DNA from 4 places in the Nonomuraea sp. NPDC049758 genome. Region 1 is predicted to be linked to each of the others. Evidence: riboswitches for the same ligand, from Rfam matches in the RefSeq annotation. Region 1 holds a riboswitch; each other region holds the start of a gene.
What was found. Region 1 has a riboswitch for cyclic di-AMP ahead of AB0J46_RS15935 (C40 family peptidase). Riboswitches for the same ligand answer to the same signal wherever they lie in the genome.

Region 1 (3,691 bases):
ACACCGCCGCCGTGCGCCGCCGCGACCGCCGTGCCGGGCTCGTCGGCCCCTCCGGCGACCGCTCCGGCGGGCTCGTCCCCTTCCCGGGGCTGGTCGTTCCGCTCGCTCATCTGCCTCCCCTTCACGCGAGCTGCTCTCGTACGTACTCGCGCCACCGTGCCGCCAGGGTCTCGGCGGTGAGCCCCACAGAGGCGAGCGCCTGATCGACGCCGGCCACGCGGGCATCACGGTAGAGCCGTACCAGGGTCCCGTCACCGAACCGGTCTGCGAGGAAGCGACACGCCATCCAGGCCTCCTGGTACGCCCGCGCGAGCCGTCCGGGATCGGCCGCCGTGGGGGCGAAAGCCGCAGGTCCGGGCAACTCGCTCGGCAGCCGGCCGGCCCGTACGTCGGCGGCGAGTTCGGCGGCGGCCGTCCCGACGGGGAGCCCGGCGTCGCGGTAGGCCACGTAGTCGGCGAACCCCTCGTAGAGCCAGACGGGCAGCCGGTCGGTGCCCGCGGCGACGTGGGTGAGCTCATGGGTGAGGACGACGTCGCGTCCCGTGGGGGTGAGCCGGGCGAAGGAGCCGGGCACGACGATCACCCTGGCGCCGTCGGCCACCGCGGCCAGCCCGTCCAGCGGGCCCGTGCCGGCCAGCCCGGCCGCCTCGGCGTCGGAGTCCGGCACGATGACCAGCGCGCGCACCGGCCGGCCGAGCATCGCGGACACCCGCCGTCCGGCGAGGTCCGCGCGGCGGGCCAGATCGGCGAGCACGCCGGGCTCTGCGCGGTGCCCCACGACCACGGACCGCGCGCCGCGGGCCACCTGACCGCCGTCGCTCCACAACCCGCGCGCCCCGGCGGGCAGGACGACGGCGGGCGGCGCGTCGGCCACCACGAGCACCGCCGTCGACAGCAGCAGGACCGGAAGGAGCAGACGCGGACCGCGAAGGGACGGACGCACCTGCGAGGACACGGCCCGATGCTAGTAGGCCCACGCCCCTCCCGGCCCCTTCCCGAGGCCGGACCCTCCACAGAGCCGGGCCCTTGGCCGGATCGGGCCCTGCTCGGGGCCGGGCATGCGACAGGCCCCGGCCCGGACCGGGGAGGGTCCGGGCGGGGCCCGTTGTCACGCGCCGGGACGCACCGCGCCGACGAACGACGACTTCCGCCATCCGCCCAGTTTGTCGATGCGCACCCGTTCGCCGGTCCGCGGCGAATGGACCATCTTGCCGTGGCCGACGTACATGCCGACGTGGCCCAGCCCGTTGAAGAACATCAGGTCGCCCGGCTTGAGATTGCGCCAGGAGACCTTGCGCTTGATGCGGGCGAACTGGCTGTTCGTCACGCGCGGGAGTCGTACTCCGGCCTTCTTCCAGGCGTACTGGACGAGTCCGGAGCAGTCGAACGCACCAGGGCCCGTGGCCCCGTACCGGTACGGGTCGCCGACCTGATGCTTGGCGACGGCGACGGCCCTGCGGGCCTTCGACGCCTGCCGCGCGGCCTTCGCCGACTTGGCAGACCTGGCGGTCTTCGCCGACCTGGCCGACTTCGCAGTGGCCGCCTTGGCGGTGCTGGACACCGCGGTGAGCCTGGCGGCCGATTCGCTCACCGTCTGCGCCCCGGCCGGCACGGCATGGAGAACCGCACCTCCGGCCGTCACGGTCATCGTGAGTGCGACGCCCCTCAGGGCAAGACGGGACAGACGGGGGTTATGCAGGGAGGTAGACAGGATTTCTCCTTGTGTCTTCCACGAACGCCTACCGGGTTAGCTGACGGATTCGGGCCTGGAAGTCGCCCTACGGCGCGATGACGCGCCGATTCACCCCTGATCCCGGGGGATTACGGGATCTTTGGGTCCCCGGCTCCGTGCCTCCTGGCTGCACGGACTCGGCAGGTCGCCGCCCGATGGATGTGCCTTAACGGGGATATCGGCGGCGACCGCTGGATTTTCATCTGGTCCGCATCGGGGGTTCCGATGTCGGTTCGCGGTGCGCATGGCTTGCTGACCGCGACGCCAGAAACTACGCCGAGGGGTCAAGATTTGGCAAAGGGAGACACGGCCTGTAAAGATCAGATAAAGGTGTAAGTAAAGGGTGAAACCCCTGCTCGACCAGAGGGTTCCGTTACCGCTTTGTGACCCTTCTCACACTTCCCGGCACACGCGGTTGTCAGGGCACTTTCGCCCCGTTTGTCCCGTTCGCCCCAGCGATCATGGGCACGCCGAAACCGCCCGCGATTCGGGCGGGGGCCGAGTCAGGGGCGGACGGCTCCGACGAGCGGGCGGCGGTAGTCGGCGAGGCGGACGACCTTGACGACGTCGCCCGTCTGCGGCGCATGGACGATCTTGCCGCCCCCCGCGTAGATGCTGACGTGCCCGAGCCCCTCGCTGAAGATGAGGTCACCCGGCTGGAGGTCCTTGAGGTCCACCTTCCGGCTCGCGCCCCAGGCCCACTGCTGCCACGTCGTCCGCGGCAGTGAGACGCCGGCGGCGCGCCAGGCGGCCTGGGTCAGCCCTGAGCAGTCGTAGCCGCGCGGGCCCGTGCCCCCGTAGATGTACGGCTTGCCCACCTGGGCGAAGGCGAAGTTCAGGACGGCGGCCGCATTGCCCGAGGCGGGACCGGTGTACTTGATGCCGGTGCTGTTGGGGTTGCCCGGGTTGTAGGCCCCCAGCTTGTCCAGGAGCTTCTTCTGCTGGCCGACCAGCTTCAGCACCTCGGCCCGCTCCCGCTGGACGGCGTCCCGCTCCTTGTCGGCGTCGGCCAGCGCGGTCTCGGCGTTGTCGCGCTCGGCCTTGAGCCCCTTGTTCTCGCGGTCGAACGCGGCCAGCTTCTCCAGCCGCTCGCGCGAGAGCTGCCCGGCCATCGCCAGCCCGGCCAGCAGGTTCTCGGGGTCCTCGACGCCGACCATGCCGGGCAGGGAGGTGACGTCCCCGCCCAGCTTGTAGGAGTCCACCGCCACCCTGATGATCTCGGCGCGGAGGTCGGCGACCGTCTGCAGCTTCTGCTTGTAACGGTCGTTGAGGCTGGTGTAGGCGTTCTTGGCCTTCTTGTAGTTCTCGGTCGCCGTGTTGTACCGGTCGACGACCTTGTCGGCCTTGTCGTTCAGCTTCTCCAGCTTGGCCTTGGCCTGTTTGAGGGTGGGCTTGGGATCAGCGAGCGCCGCACCCATCGGGACCGTCATCAGTCCGATCGCGAGACCCGCGGCCACCGTCACCCGGCCAAACCTCACAGCGTCGCCTCCCAGGGATTACACCTGGGGCGAAATAGTACAGAAGTGGCGGGTGGGGTCTCGCCAATAGTGCTAATTCGTAACTTATGCGCGGCCCAACCGGCGCAGCAGCAGACCGGACGGAACCGGTCTGGCGCCCATCCGGCGTACGGACTCGGCGACCTCGCGGTCGGAGGAGACGACGGCCATGGCCCGGCCGGGCGGCTCGGCCCGGACGAGCTGGCGGATCAGGTCGTCGGCGATCTCCCCCGGCGCGCTGAACAGCACCCGCACCCCGCGCGGCGCCACCACCTGCACCGGCGCGTTGAGCTCGGCGCCGTCGAAGACCACCGTCACCTCGACCCGGGTCTGGGCCACCAGCCCGCCGAGGCCGGTCATCAGCCGGTTGCGCTGGTCGGCGAGGGTGAGCGTGCCGTAGCCGGTCTTCGTGACGTTGTAGCCGTCGATGATCAGGTGGACCTGCGGCAGCGCCAGGAGCTGG
Region 2 (3,691 bases), on a different contig from region 1:
CTGGGCGGGTTGTTCACCGACCACGCGAGCTGGCGGTGGGCCTTCTACGTGAACGTGCCGCTCGGGATCGTGCTGATCGCGATCGTGGTGCTGCGGCTGCCGTTCCGTCCGGGCACCGGCGGCGGGGGCCGGCCGGACTACGCGGGCATCGCGGTGTTCGGCGTGGCCATCAGCGCCCTGCTGCTCGGCCTGACCGAGAAGGGCCTGGACGGCAACTCCTGGACCTCCCCGCCCGTGGCCGGGCCGATCCTGCTGGGGCTGGTCCTGCTGGCCGCGTTCGTGCTGGTCGAGCTGCGGGCGGCGAACCCGGTCATGCCGATGCACCTGTTCCGGGACCGCACGTACACGCTGGTCAACGCGACCTCCTTCTTCACCGCCTTCTGCATGTACGCCGGCGTGGTGTTCCTGCCGCGCTACTTCCAGCAGGCGCTGGGCGTCAGCGCCACCGAGTCCGGGCTGAGGATCTACCCGATGACGCTGGCGATGGTGGCGGGCAGCGCGCTCATGGGCACGCTGATGTCCAGGACGCGCACGTACAAGCCGTGGCTGGTCGGGGCGCCGTTCCTGCTGGTGGCCGGCAGCCTGCTCTGCCTGAACCTCACCGTGCGCACCGACGGCCTGCTGCTGGCCGGGTGGATGGCGCTGCTCGGGCTCGGCATGGGGCCGATGTTGTCGGGGCTGACCGTGGCCGTGCAGCAGGCCGTCGCGCCGCGGTACATCGGCACGGCCTCGGCCAACCTCACCTTCTTCCGGCAGATCGGCGGCTCGGTGGCGCTGGCGCTGGCCGGCACCGCGTACACGTCGGTCATCACCACGGACGCGCCGGTCCACGGGCTCGCGGCCGCGCACGCCTCGGCGGCGGCCGTGGTCATCCCGTCGCTGGGCGTGGCGGGCGCGGTGATCGCCCTGGTCGCGCTGGTCATGATGCCCGGCAGGCGGCTGGAGCAGCCGCCCGCGGCGGAAAGCAGAGTGGAGGCCGGTTTCGCGTCGTAAGCGACGTCGTGCGAAGCTGTGGATGTCCCCAGAACCAGGAGGTCCTCATGGCGGAAACACCGGAGCCGGAAGTCAGCGAGACTCCCGAGGACGAGATGAAGCGCAAGTTCCGCGAGGCGTTGGAACGCAAGCGCGGGCAGCAGGCCGACTCGGCCGCGGGTGGCAGGGGCGTGGACCCGTCGAAGATCCACGGGGCGCACGGTCCGGCAGCGAGTAAAAGATCCTTCAGGCGCAAGAGCGGCGGCTGAAAGGTCCGATTTAGCAGGGGGTACGGCATGCCGTGCCCCCTTTCTCTTTACCTCGATAGGTAGATCTTTACCCGGTTCATGACGATTCGTTTGTATTTGTCCGAATCTCTGGGTACCGTCTTAACCAATTACCAGCTGGTGGCGTAGTCCCTACCAGGAGAGGGACGACAGCTGGCGCCGAATCCCGACTTGTCGGGAACCGGGGACCCATCTCATTGGGGTGAATCCGGCCATGTGCCGGTAGGGCATCTCCACGCCCGAACCCGTCAGCTAACCCGGTAGGCGAGATGGAGAGGACTTCACGCATGTACCACCTCGTCGTACCCCCGGACAGTGTAGTGACGACCGCCTGCTGAGCGGTCTCTTCCCTGACTTCCCCCACGCGCCGCGTAACCACCTTTTCGGCGCTCTGCCCGGTTACGCACCGTAGTCACGCGCGTTCCCCCTGTCCCCTCGCGAAGGACTTCACTGCTTCATGTCTCGATTTGGCCTGCGCTCTCTCGCCCTGCTGTCCGTGTCCGCCATGGGCGCGCTGACGATCTCCGCCACCGGCGCCCACGCCGACACCGGCGACGACCAGAAGATCCTGCTCAAGGGTTCCACGAAGGCCTCCTACTTCTGGGACGACTCCTCCGGCCGGGCCGGCGACACCGGCCTCCCCGCCAGCGGCAAGCCCATGCAGAAGGGCCTGGCCGCCAGCCCGAGCTGGCCCCTCATGACCGAGGGTTACGTGACCTACAACGGCAAGAAGATGCCGTTCTTCGTGGGCGACCGCGGCCCCGGCGAGCCCTCCAGCCGTGGCGTCATGCTCGACCTCGACGCCAAGACCTTCGCCGAGCTGACCGGCGGCACCTTCAACCCCGACACGCTCGGCGTGGACGGCAACGGCGGCCAGGGCCACATCAAGATCGACTACGTCATCACCAAGTGGGGCGACGGCAAGGGCAAGAAGAACTACCCCGTGGCCTTCTCCACCGGCGCGTGGGGCAGGTTCGACGCCAACCCGGCCGAGCCCCCCAAGGTGCTGGCCGACAAGCCCGCCGAGGACGCGGCCGGTTCCGCCGGCGGCCAGGTCGGGAAGACCGTCGCGATGGGCGGCACCGTCATGGCCGGCGTGCTCGTGCTGGCCGGCGGCGGCGTGGTGCTCGGCGGCGAGCGCCTGCGCAAGCTGCTCAACGACTGATCTCCGGACAGACCGCTCTTTACGCCTCGCGACCAGAATGACATTCTGGTCGCTGTGATCCAGCGCGCAGCCGCCAACGGCATCGAGATCGCCTACGAGAGCTTCGGCTCACCCGCGGGCAGGCCCCTGCTGCTCATCATGGGACTCGGCGCCCAGCTCATCCACTGGGACGACGAGTTCTGCGAACTCCTGGCCGAGCAGGGCCACCACGTCGTCAGGTTCGACAACCGCGACGCGGGCCTGTCCACGCATCTCCACGACGAGGGCGTGCCCGCATGGGGCGCGCCCTCGCCGTACGTGCTGGACGACCTGGCCGACGACAGCGCCGGGCTCATGGACGTCCTGGGCCTGCCCGCCGCGCACGTCGTCGGCGCCTCGATGGGCGGGATGATCGCCCAGGCGCTGGCCGTCCGGCACCCCGCCCGCGTGCTGAGCCTGACCTCGATCATGTCCACGCCCGGCCCGCAGGCGGCCCCGCCGACCGAGGCGGCCGCCGCGGTGCTCCTCGCCAAGCCCGCGACCGACCGCGAGGGGGTCGTCGCCGGCGCGCTGACGACCTGGGCCGTGCTCGGGTCCCCCGGCTGGGAGCTGGACCGCGAACGCGTCACCAGGCTGGCCGGGCTCGCCTTCGACCGCTGCCACGACCCGGCCGGCACGGCCCGCCAGCTCGCCGCCATCATGGCCTCCGGCGACCGCACGTCCGCGCTGGGCGGGCTGAAGGTGCCCGCGCTGGTCATCCACGGCGAGGACGACCAGCTCGTGCCGCTCGCCGGCGGGCGGGCCACGGCCGCCGCCATCCCGGACGCCCGCCTGGTCACCTACCCCGGCATGGGCCACGACCTGCCCCGCGCCCTCTGGCCCGCGATCGTCGCCGAGATCACCGCCCACACCGGCTCCGCGGCGCCCGCCCGGCCCGAGCCCGCCGCGTGACCCGCCACGTGACCCGCTGCGGCGCCTCGCTGCGCGGGCCGGTCAGAGCTCCAGCTTCTCCTCGATGACCTTGAGCATGTGCCGGGCCAGGGCCAGGTTGGCCCGATTGCGGTCGAGGGCGAGGTAGAGGAACAGGCCCTTGCCGCTGCGGCCGGTCAGCGGGCGGATGATGTGGTACTGGGCGGTCAGCGTGATCAGGATGTCCTCGATGCCGTCCTTGAGGCCCAGCGAGTCCATCGTGCGCAGTTTGGCCTTGATGACCTCGGTGTTGCCCGCCGCCGCGACCTGCAGGTCCAGCTCCTTCGAGCCGCCGAGCGTGCCGAGCGCCATGCCGCTG
Region 3 (3,691 bases), on a different contig from region 1:
CCGCGCAGCCGGTCGAGGCGCTCACCGGCCGCGAGGAGGAGATCCTGCGCGCCGTGGCCCGCGGCCGGACCAACAGCGAGATCGCCCGCGAGCTGCACATCTCGCTCAGCACGGTCAAGAGCCACGTCGCGAGCCTGATGACCAAGCTCGGCGTGCGCAACCGCGTCGAGATCGCCATGTGGGCCTACGAGACCGACCGCGTACGCACCTGACCTCCAAGGGTTCTGCGGACGACCCACTCGGCCACCGCCAGGTTGATCACCCAGCCCGCGCCGACGAGCAGCGCCCGGCCGAGCTCGCCGGGCGGCCCGAAGGCGGCCAGCCCGAACGCCAGGGTGAACGCCTGCGTGCCCGCGCCGAGCCCGATCGCGTACCCGCGGGTCATCCAGGCGCGATGCCGGGCCACGTCGCGCCGCCGGATCGCGGCCAGGCCGAGCAGGAGGCAGGCGGCCATGGCCGTCCCGAACAGCAGCCGGAAGGCGGCCAGCAGCGTCCCGTCGCCGGCGGGAAGGTCGGAGAAGAGCGTCAGCCACACCCCCGACAACGCCGCGACCAGCCCGCACGCCACCAGCACCCGCCCCGCCGCGCGGTGCCACCCCGGCCGCCCGGCCCGGAACCGGGCCTGGAACTGGAACGTGCCGAGGACGCAGAACACCAGGGAAGCCGGGATGTGCAGCAACACCGGCACGGGCATGGCGAAGAAGCGCGCGTTGTCCGCCGTGACGGGGGCGCCGGCGGCCAGTTCGGTCAGCCGGAGTGCGCCGGCGACCAGCGGGACGACGCTGAGCGCGAGCAGCCCGGCGGGTGCGATCCATCTCATGCCCGAGAGCGTGCCGTCCGCGCCCGTGCCCGGTCATCGCGCGGACGGCCGGTCCTGATTCGCACCATCGGCGGGCGGGCGGTCGTACTTTCGGCCATCGAGCCGTCGCCTTTCGACCGTTGAGCGTCCGCGCAGGTCACGCCCACACTGGCGGCACATCAGCGGCACGAGGGAGAAAACGATGAAGGCGTACGTCCTGCGCTCGTTCGGCTCGCCCGACCAACTCGTCCTGACCGACGTGGAGCGGCCCGTGCCGCGCGACGACGAGGTGCTGGTCCGGGTGCGGGCCACGTCCGTGCAGCCCTACGACTGGCACTTCATGCGGGGGGAGCCGTACCTGGCCCGGGTCATGGGCGGCGGGGTCGGGCTGCGACGGCCGCGCATCGCCGTCCTCGGGGCCGACGTGGCGGGGGAGGTCGAGGCGGCCGGCAAGGACGTCACGCTGTTCCGTCCCGGCGACGAGGTGTACGCGATGTCGCTGGGGGGCGGCTTCGGCGAGTACGTCTGCCTGCGGCAGGGCGAGGTGGCGCCCAAACCGGCGGGCCTGTCGTTCGAGCAGGCGGCGGCGGTGCCGATGGCGGCCAACACCGCGCTGATCGCGCTGCGTGACGAGGGACGCCTCCAGCCGGGCCAGAAGGTGCTGGTCAACGGCGCGTCCGGCGGCGTGGGCACGTTCGCCGTGCAGCTCGCCAAGGCGCTGGGGGCGCACGTCACGGGCGTGTGCAGCGGGCGGAACGCGGACCTGGTCCGCTCGCTCGGCGCGGACGACGTCATCGACCACACCAAGGAGGACTTCGCGGCCTCGGGCCGGCGCTTCGACCTGCTGCTCGACGTGGCGGGCGGCCGCCGGGTAGCGGACTGCCGCCGCGTGCTGACCAGGCAGGGCACGTACGTGCTGGTCGGCGGGCCGGCCGGCCGCTGGGTGCAGCCGGCCGGCCACATGTTCGCCGCGCTCGCGTCGGGGCCCTTCGTCCCGCAGCGGATCGTCAGGGCGGACGTCGTCCGCTGCGGGAGCAACAGGGCGAACCTGCTGATGCTGACCGGGCTGATCGAGCGGGGCGCGGTCACCCCGGTCATCGACAGGACCTTCCCCTTCGGCGAGCTCCCGGCGGCCGTCCGCTACCAGGAGGAGGGGCACGCCCCGGGGAAGGTCGTCGTCACAGGGTCGCGGTGAGCATGGCGGGGGCGGGGGCCTTCTGGAGCTGCTTGTAGTCGGCCCAGCGCTTGACGCCCTTGGGGTCGGGGCGTACCGCGCCGACGAAGGCCTGCCTGCGCCACTGCGACAGGCGTTCCTCCTTCACCACGTCGCCGGTGTGGGGGGAGTGGACCATGTAGCCGGGCTTGGAGATCATTCCGACGTGGCCGAGGCCGCTGAAGAACACCAGGTCGCCTGGCTTGAGGTCCTTCCAGGCGATCTTCCTGGAGAAGGCGCCGTACTGCTCCGCGGCGGTTCTGGGGAGCTCGATGCCGGCGTCCTCGTAGGCCCGGAGCATGAGGCCCGAGCAGTCGTAGCCCCGTTCGCTGGCGCCGCCCCACACGTACGGGGTGCCGCGCTTGTCCATGGCGTATTCGAGGGCGACCTTCCAGGCCGGTTTCGGCACGTGCCGTTCCTGGACCTGTTTCACCTGGGGGCCGGTGAGGGTGATGGAGGGGGTGGGGGCGGCCGGAGCGGCGGGAGCCGCGGGAGCGGCAGGCACGAGACCTGCGGCGCCCGCTGCCACCGCCACAAGGATGGCGATGCTAGACAGGGGACTGTCCTTCCACGTGGCCGACCGGGTTAGCTGACGGGCTCGGGCCTGGAAGTAGCCCTACGGCGGCTCCTCGGGGGGAGGCGCAGCCGATTCGCCCCGGGGGGAAAGGTGGGTCCCCGGCTCCACGCAGCGGCTGCGTGGATTAGGCTCGACGGACTCTAACGAAACGGTCAAAAGGTCGCAATCCCCCCAAAACGGATTGTCCGGTTGTTGAGATGATGTGTTCGTCAGCCGAGACGAGCCGGTAAGGTACCGCCCATGGAGTCGCGTAACATCCGCCTGGCCGTCATCCCCGGGGATGGCATCGGCGCCGAGGTCGTAGCCGAAGGGCTCAAGGTCCTGGAGGCCGTGGGCACGAAGATCGAGCCCACCCACTACGACCTGGGCGCAGCCCGCTACCACCGCACGGGCGAGACCCTGCCCGACGCGGTGCTCGAAGAGCTGCGCGGCTACGACGCGATCCTGCTCGGCGCCGTGGGCGACCCCAGCGTGCCGCCCGGCATCCTGGAGCGCGACCTGCTGCTCAAGCTCCGGTTCGAGTTCGACCACTACGTCAACCTGCGGCCGGTCAAGCTGTTCCCCGGCGTCGAGACCGCGCTGGCCGGCGCCACCGCCGAGCACATCGACATGGTCGTCGTCCGCGAGGGCACCGAGGGCCTCTACGCGGGCACCGGCGGCGTCATGCGCCGCGGCACGCCGCACGAGATCGCCACCCAGGAGTCGCTGAACACCGCCCACGGCGTCGAGCGCGTCGTGCGGTACGCCTTCCAGAAGGCTCAGTCGCGGCCCCGCAAGAAGCTCACGCTCGTCCACAAGACGAACGTGCTCACCTTCGCCGGCGACCTCTGGCAGCGCACGGTCAACCGCGTGGCCGCGGAGTTCCCCGACGTCACCACCGACTACAGCCACATCGACGCGGCCTCGATGTTCTTCGTCACCCAGCCCGAGCGCTTCGACGTGATCGTCACCGACAACCTGTTCGGCGACATCATCACCGACCTCGGCGCCGCGATCGCCGGCGGCATCGGCCTGGCGGCCAGCGGCAACATCAACCCCGAGCGCACCTCGCCGAGCATGTTCGAGCCGGTGCACGGCAGCGCCCCCGACATCGCCGGTCAGG
Region 4 (3,691 bases), on a different contig from region 1:
GGCGGCCTGCTGGCCGTAGCCGGGCTGGGCGTACTGCTGGCCCGAGGCGGGCTGCTGGCCGTAACCCTGCTGGCCGTACTGGGCCTCCTGGCCGTAGCCGGGCTGCGTGTACTGCTGGCCGGAGGACTGCGGCTGCTGACCGTAACCCTGCTGACCCGGGGCGGCCTGCTGGCCGTACTGGGCCTCCTGGCCGTAGCCGGGCTGCGTGTACTGCTGGCCCGAGGACTGCGGCTGCTGACCGTAGCCCTGCTGCTGGCCGTAGCCCTGCTGACCCGGGGCGGCCTGCTGGCCGTACTGGGCCTCCTGGCCGTAGCCGGGCTGCGTGTACTGCTGGCCCGAGGACTGCGGCTGCTGGCCGTAGCCCTGCTGCTGGCCGTACTGCTGCTGTTGCTGGCCGTACTGCTGTTGCTGGCCATAGCCCTGTTGCTGCTGCTGACCGTATGGGGGCTGGCCGAAGGCATCGTCCGCCCGGTAGCCGACCACAGTCACGTCCGGGTCGGGCTCGCCGGGCCGACGGCCGTGGTGCTGACCGTACTCGGGGTTCTCGCCGGAATCGTCCTGTGGGTACGGCGGCTGTCCGGTGCTCACCGTGTCACCTCGCTTCGAGTGCGCATGTGGCACGTGTCAGGACACATGCCTGTGCTGCCCAACGTATCGACATAGGTATCAACAATCACCTTTCCAAGTGGTCAAGGTCCGCGTCACCCGATGTCAGATGCAGCAGCATGCGGGTGTTGCCAAGGGTGTTCGGTTTGACGTGTTCCAGATCAAGGAACTCCGCCACACCCTCGTCGTACGAGGCCAGCAACTCGGCGTAGACCTCGGGTGAGACCGGCGTGCCCTGGATGGGGCGGAAACCGTGCCTCGCGAAGAAGTCGACCTCAAAAGTCAGACAGAATACACGCCGCAGCCCCAGATCCTTCGCCTGCCGGACGAGTGCCGAGACGATCCGCCGCCCGACCCCCAGCCCCCGGCACGCGGGATCGACGGCCACCGTACGGACCTCGGCGAGGTCCTCCCAGAGCACGTGGAGCGCGCCGCAGCCGACGACCTCCCCGCCCCGCTCGGCCACCCAGAACTCCTGGACGTCCTCGTACAGCGTGACCGTGGCCTTCTCCAGGAGCCGCGGCCCCGCGCCCGCGTAGGTGTCCACGAGACGCCTGATCGCACGCACGTCGGGCGTGCGCGCACGCCTGACCACGACCGCGGTCTCGGGGACTGCCACTTCGGCCACCTGCTCCATGGCTCTCCAGGGTACAGATCTCATTACGGCTCGGCCCTAAATCCCACGTCTCGGGCATCTCATCACATCCCGTGGTCAGGTGAACACGGGCCGACTTGGAGCTTTCCTCCAGACCTCAGCACCCCGAATGCTGGACAAAAGGTGCAGAAGCCCGCTTCCGTACGGCTACCCACGAGATCACCTTGTGACCCTTCAGTTGTGAAACCTCTACAGACTCGGCAGTTCCGGTTGAGCGTGAACCCGGAGTGCATTAGTGTCCAGCGACGATGTTCTCCGCGTAATGCGCGCGGAAAGACACGCCCAATTCCCGCAAGGGAAGCCGGGGAACCAACGGCGGCGAGCACCTGGCGCCACCACTTGGGGTGAATCCGACCATCTCGGTAGGGCTGCTCCGGCCCGAACCCGTCAGCTAACCCGGCCGGCGTCGATGAGAGGAGCTCGGTTGGTGAAGCGGACGTTCGACCGCTCGGGGAAGTCCGGGGGCAGGCACGCCCGCCCCCAGGAGCAGGCCAGGCGCGCACGCCGCCTCGGCGTCATCGGCGTCACCGTCGCCGCGATGCTGTTCACCGTCCCCGTCGGTTCCGCCGCCGCCGACCCGAAGCCGTCGCTCTCCGAGCTCTCCGACCAGGTGGAGAAGCTGCACGAAGAGATCGAGACGCTGGCCGAGCAGTACAACGAGCAGCGCGAACGGCTGAAGGCGGCCCAGAAGGCCAACGACTCCGCCCAGAAGATCCTGGCCACCAGCGAGTCCGACCTGGCCGCCAAGCGCGCCAGGGCCTCGCTGCTCGCCCAGAACGCCTACATCACCGGCGGCCTGGACAAGGCCCTGGCCTTCGCCCAGTCCGGCGACCCCGAGACCTTCCTCGACCGGGCCGCGACCACGTACGCGCTCGAACAGCAGCAGGGCGAGGAGGTCAACCAGCTCGCCAGGGCCATGGAGGCCGCCGAGCGGGCCAGGGCCGGCGCCAAGACCCGCATCGCCGAGGTTCAGAAGATCGTCACCGATCTGGAGAGCAAGCGCTCGAAGATCACCAAGCTGGTCACCAAGGTCGAGAGCAACCTCTACCGGCGGGCCGTCGGCGAGGCGGGCCGTCCCGGCACCCGGGCCGTGCGCGTCAACCTGCCGGTCATCGGCGACGGCAAGGCCGCCCAGGCCGTCAAGTGGGCCCTCACCCAGCAGCTCAAGCCGTACGTGTGGGGCGCGGAAGGGCCCCGCTCCTACGACTGCTCCGGTCTGGTGATGGCCGCCTACCAGCGTGTGGGCATCTCGCTCCCCCACTACACCGGCGACCAGTGGACGGCCGGCACGCACGTCAGCCGCGACCAGCTGCGCCCCGGCGACCTGGTGTTCTTCTACAGCGACCTGCACCACGTCGGCATCTACATCGGCGGCGGCATGATGGTCCACGCCCCACGGACGGGTGACGTCGTGCGGGTCGCCCCGATCGGCGGGCGGCCGTTCGCCGGCGGCGTGCGCATCGCGGACTGACCCGCGCCGGTTCGCCCAGCGTCACTTCGCCCAGCGTCACTAGATGATGAGCGCCGCCAGATGAGCGCCGCTAGATGAGCTGGCGGCGCGCCGCCCATGCCACGGCCTCGATCGCCGTGGCCACGCCGATGCGGTCGCAGATGCCCCTCAGCCTGCGCCGTACGGTCCGTCCGCTGATGTCCAGCCGCCTGCCTACCCGATCGACGGTCACTCCCCTGGCCAGCTCGGCCAGTAACGCCAAATCCGCGTGGCTCAGCTCAACGCCTTCTGTGAGCACATCCACCGGGAGCCCTCCCCCCAACAGCAGAACTCGGACCTTTCAGGCGAAGCAAGCCGCTCGTCTCGGTGAAGGTAAACGCATCGCGGAAAGGTCGTCAAGCGCCACAATCGGCGCCCTTGACCAGTGCTATTGACATGATCACTTATATGTGACGTACTCCGCATATGTTGGCACGCCGTGGTCCGCTATGAACGGTCCAAACGATCAATTCGGCGGCCCGGTTCCACCTCCGATGAGCGCCACCGACGTGCTGGGTTTTGATCCCTCGGATCCGCAATTTGTGCGCGATCCGTACGTCCGATATCGCGAGCTGCGAGCCGCCGGGCCGATCTTCAGAACGCGCGGCGGGCTGCTCGTCGTGACCACGTACGAGTTGTGCGCGGCCGTGCTGCGCGACCCCGGGTTCGGTCACGGAACGTCCCCGCCCGCACAGGAAGAGGCAGGTCAGCCCGGCAGGTCGTTCCTGCTCATGGACCCGCCCGATCACACCCGGTTGCGTGCTCTGGTCAGCCGCGCGTTCACGCCGCGCATGGTGGCCCGCCTCAGGCCGCGGATCGAGGCGATCACCGCCGACCTGATCGGACGGCTGCCGGAGGAGGCGGAGCTGATTTCCGGCTTCGCGTACCCGCTGCCGGTGATGGTGATCAGCGAGATGCTCGGGGTGCCGCCGGAGGACCAC

Region 2: another riboswitch for cyclic di-AMP. It lies ahead of AB0J46_RS12200 (hypothetical protein); the one in region 1 lies ahead of AB0J46_RS15935 (C40 family peptidase).
Region 3: another riboswitch for cyclic di-AMP. It lies ahead of AB0J46_RS13190 (C40 family peptidase); the one in region 1 lies ahead of AB0J46_RS15935 (C40 family peptidase).
Region 4: another riboswitch for cyclic di-AMP. It lies ahead of AB0J46_RS17690 (NlpC/P60 family protein); the one in region 1 lies ahead of AB0J46_RS15935 (C40 family peptidase).

The regions. Positions count from the first base shown of each region.
Region 1 covers NZ_JBFAMZ010000005.1:349,023-352,713, forward strand. The annotation lists gene AB0J46_RS15925 (M48 family metalloprotease) at 1-110, opposite strand, end outside; gene AB0J46_RS15930 (hypothetical protein) at 122-955, opposite strand; gene AB0J46_RS15935 (C40 family peptidase) at 1,109-1,591, opposite strand; cyclic di-AMP (ydaO/yuaA leader) riboswitch at 1,722-1,885, opposite strand; gene AB0J46_RS15940 (NlpC/P60 family protein) at 2,236-3,162, opposite strand; gene AB0J46_RS15945 (NYN domain-containing protein) at 3,295-3,691, opposite strand, start outside.
Region 2 covers NZ_JBFAMZ010000004.1:166,311-170,001, reverse strand. The annotation lists gene AB0J46_RS12210 (MDR family MFS transporter) at 1-993, shown strand, start outside; gene AB0J46_RS12205 (DUF5302 domain-containing protein) at 1,041-1,241, shown strand; cyclic di-AMP (ydaO/yuaA leader) riboswitch at 1,407-1,541, shown strand; partial or broken gene AB0J46_RS12200 (hypothetical protein) at 1,765-2,193, shown strand; gene AB0J46_RS12195 (alpha/beta hydrolase) at 2,479-3,354, shown strand; gene AB0J46_RS12190 (hypothetical protein) at 3,397-3,691, opposite strand, start outside.
Region 3 covers NZ_JBFAMZ010000004.1:364,016-367,706, reverse strand. The annotation lists gene AB0J46_RS13205 (response regulator transcription factor) at 1-212, shown strand, start outside; gene AB0J46_RS13200 (DUF2306 domain-containing protein) at 185-820, opposite strand; gene AB0J46_RS13195 (NAD(P)-dependent alcohol dehydrogenase) at 1,002-1,994, shown strand; gene AB0J46_RS13190 (C40 family peptidase) at 1,978-2,541, opposite strand; cyclic di-AMP (ydaO/yuaA leader) riboswitch at 2,572-2,730, opposite strand; gene AB0J46_RS13185 (3-isopropylmalate dehydrogenase) at 2,830-3,691, shown strand, end outside.
Region 4 covers NZ_JBFAMZ010000006.1:163,425-167,115, forward strand. The annotation lists gene AB0J46_RS17680 (RDD family protein) at 1-588, opposite strand, end outside; gene AB0J46_RS17685 (amino-acid N-acetyltransferase) at 674-1,243, opposite strand; cyclic di-AMP (ydaO/yuaA leader) riboswitch at 1,531-1,682, shown strand; gene AB0J46_RS17690 (NlpC/P60 family protein) at 1,689-2,732, shown strand; gene AB0J46_RS17695 (LuxR C-terminal-related transcriptional regulator) at 2,803-3,015, opposite strand; gene AB0J46_RS17700 (cytochrome P450) at 3,293-3,691, shown strand, end outside.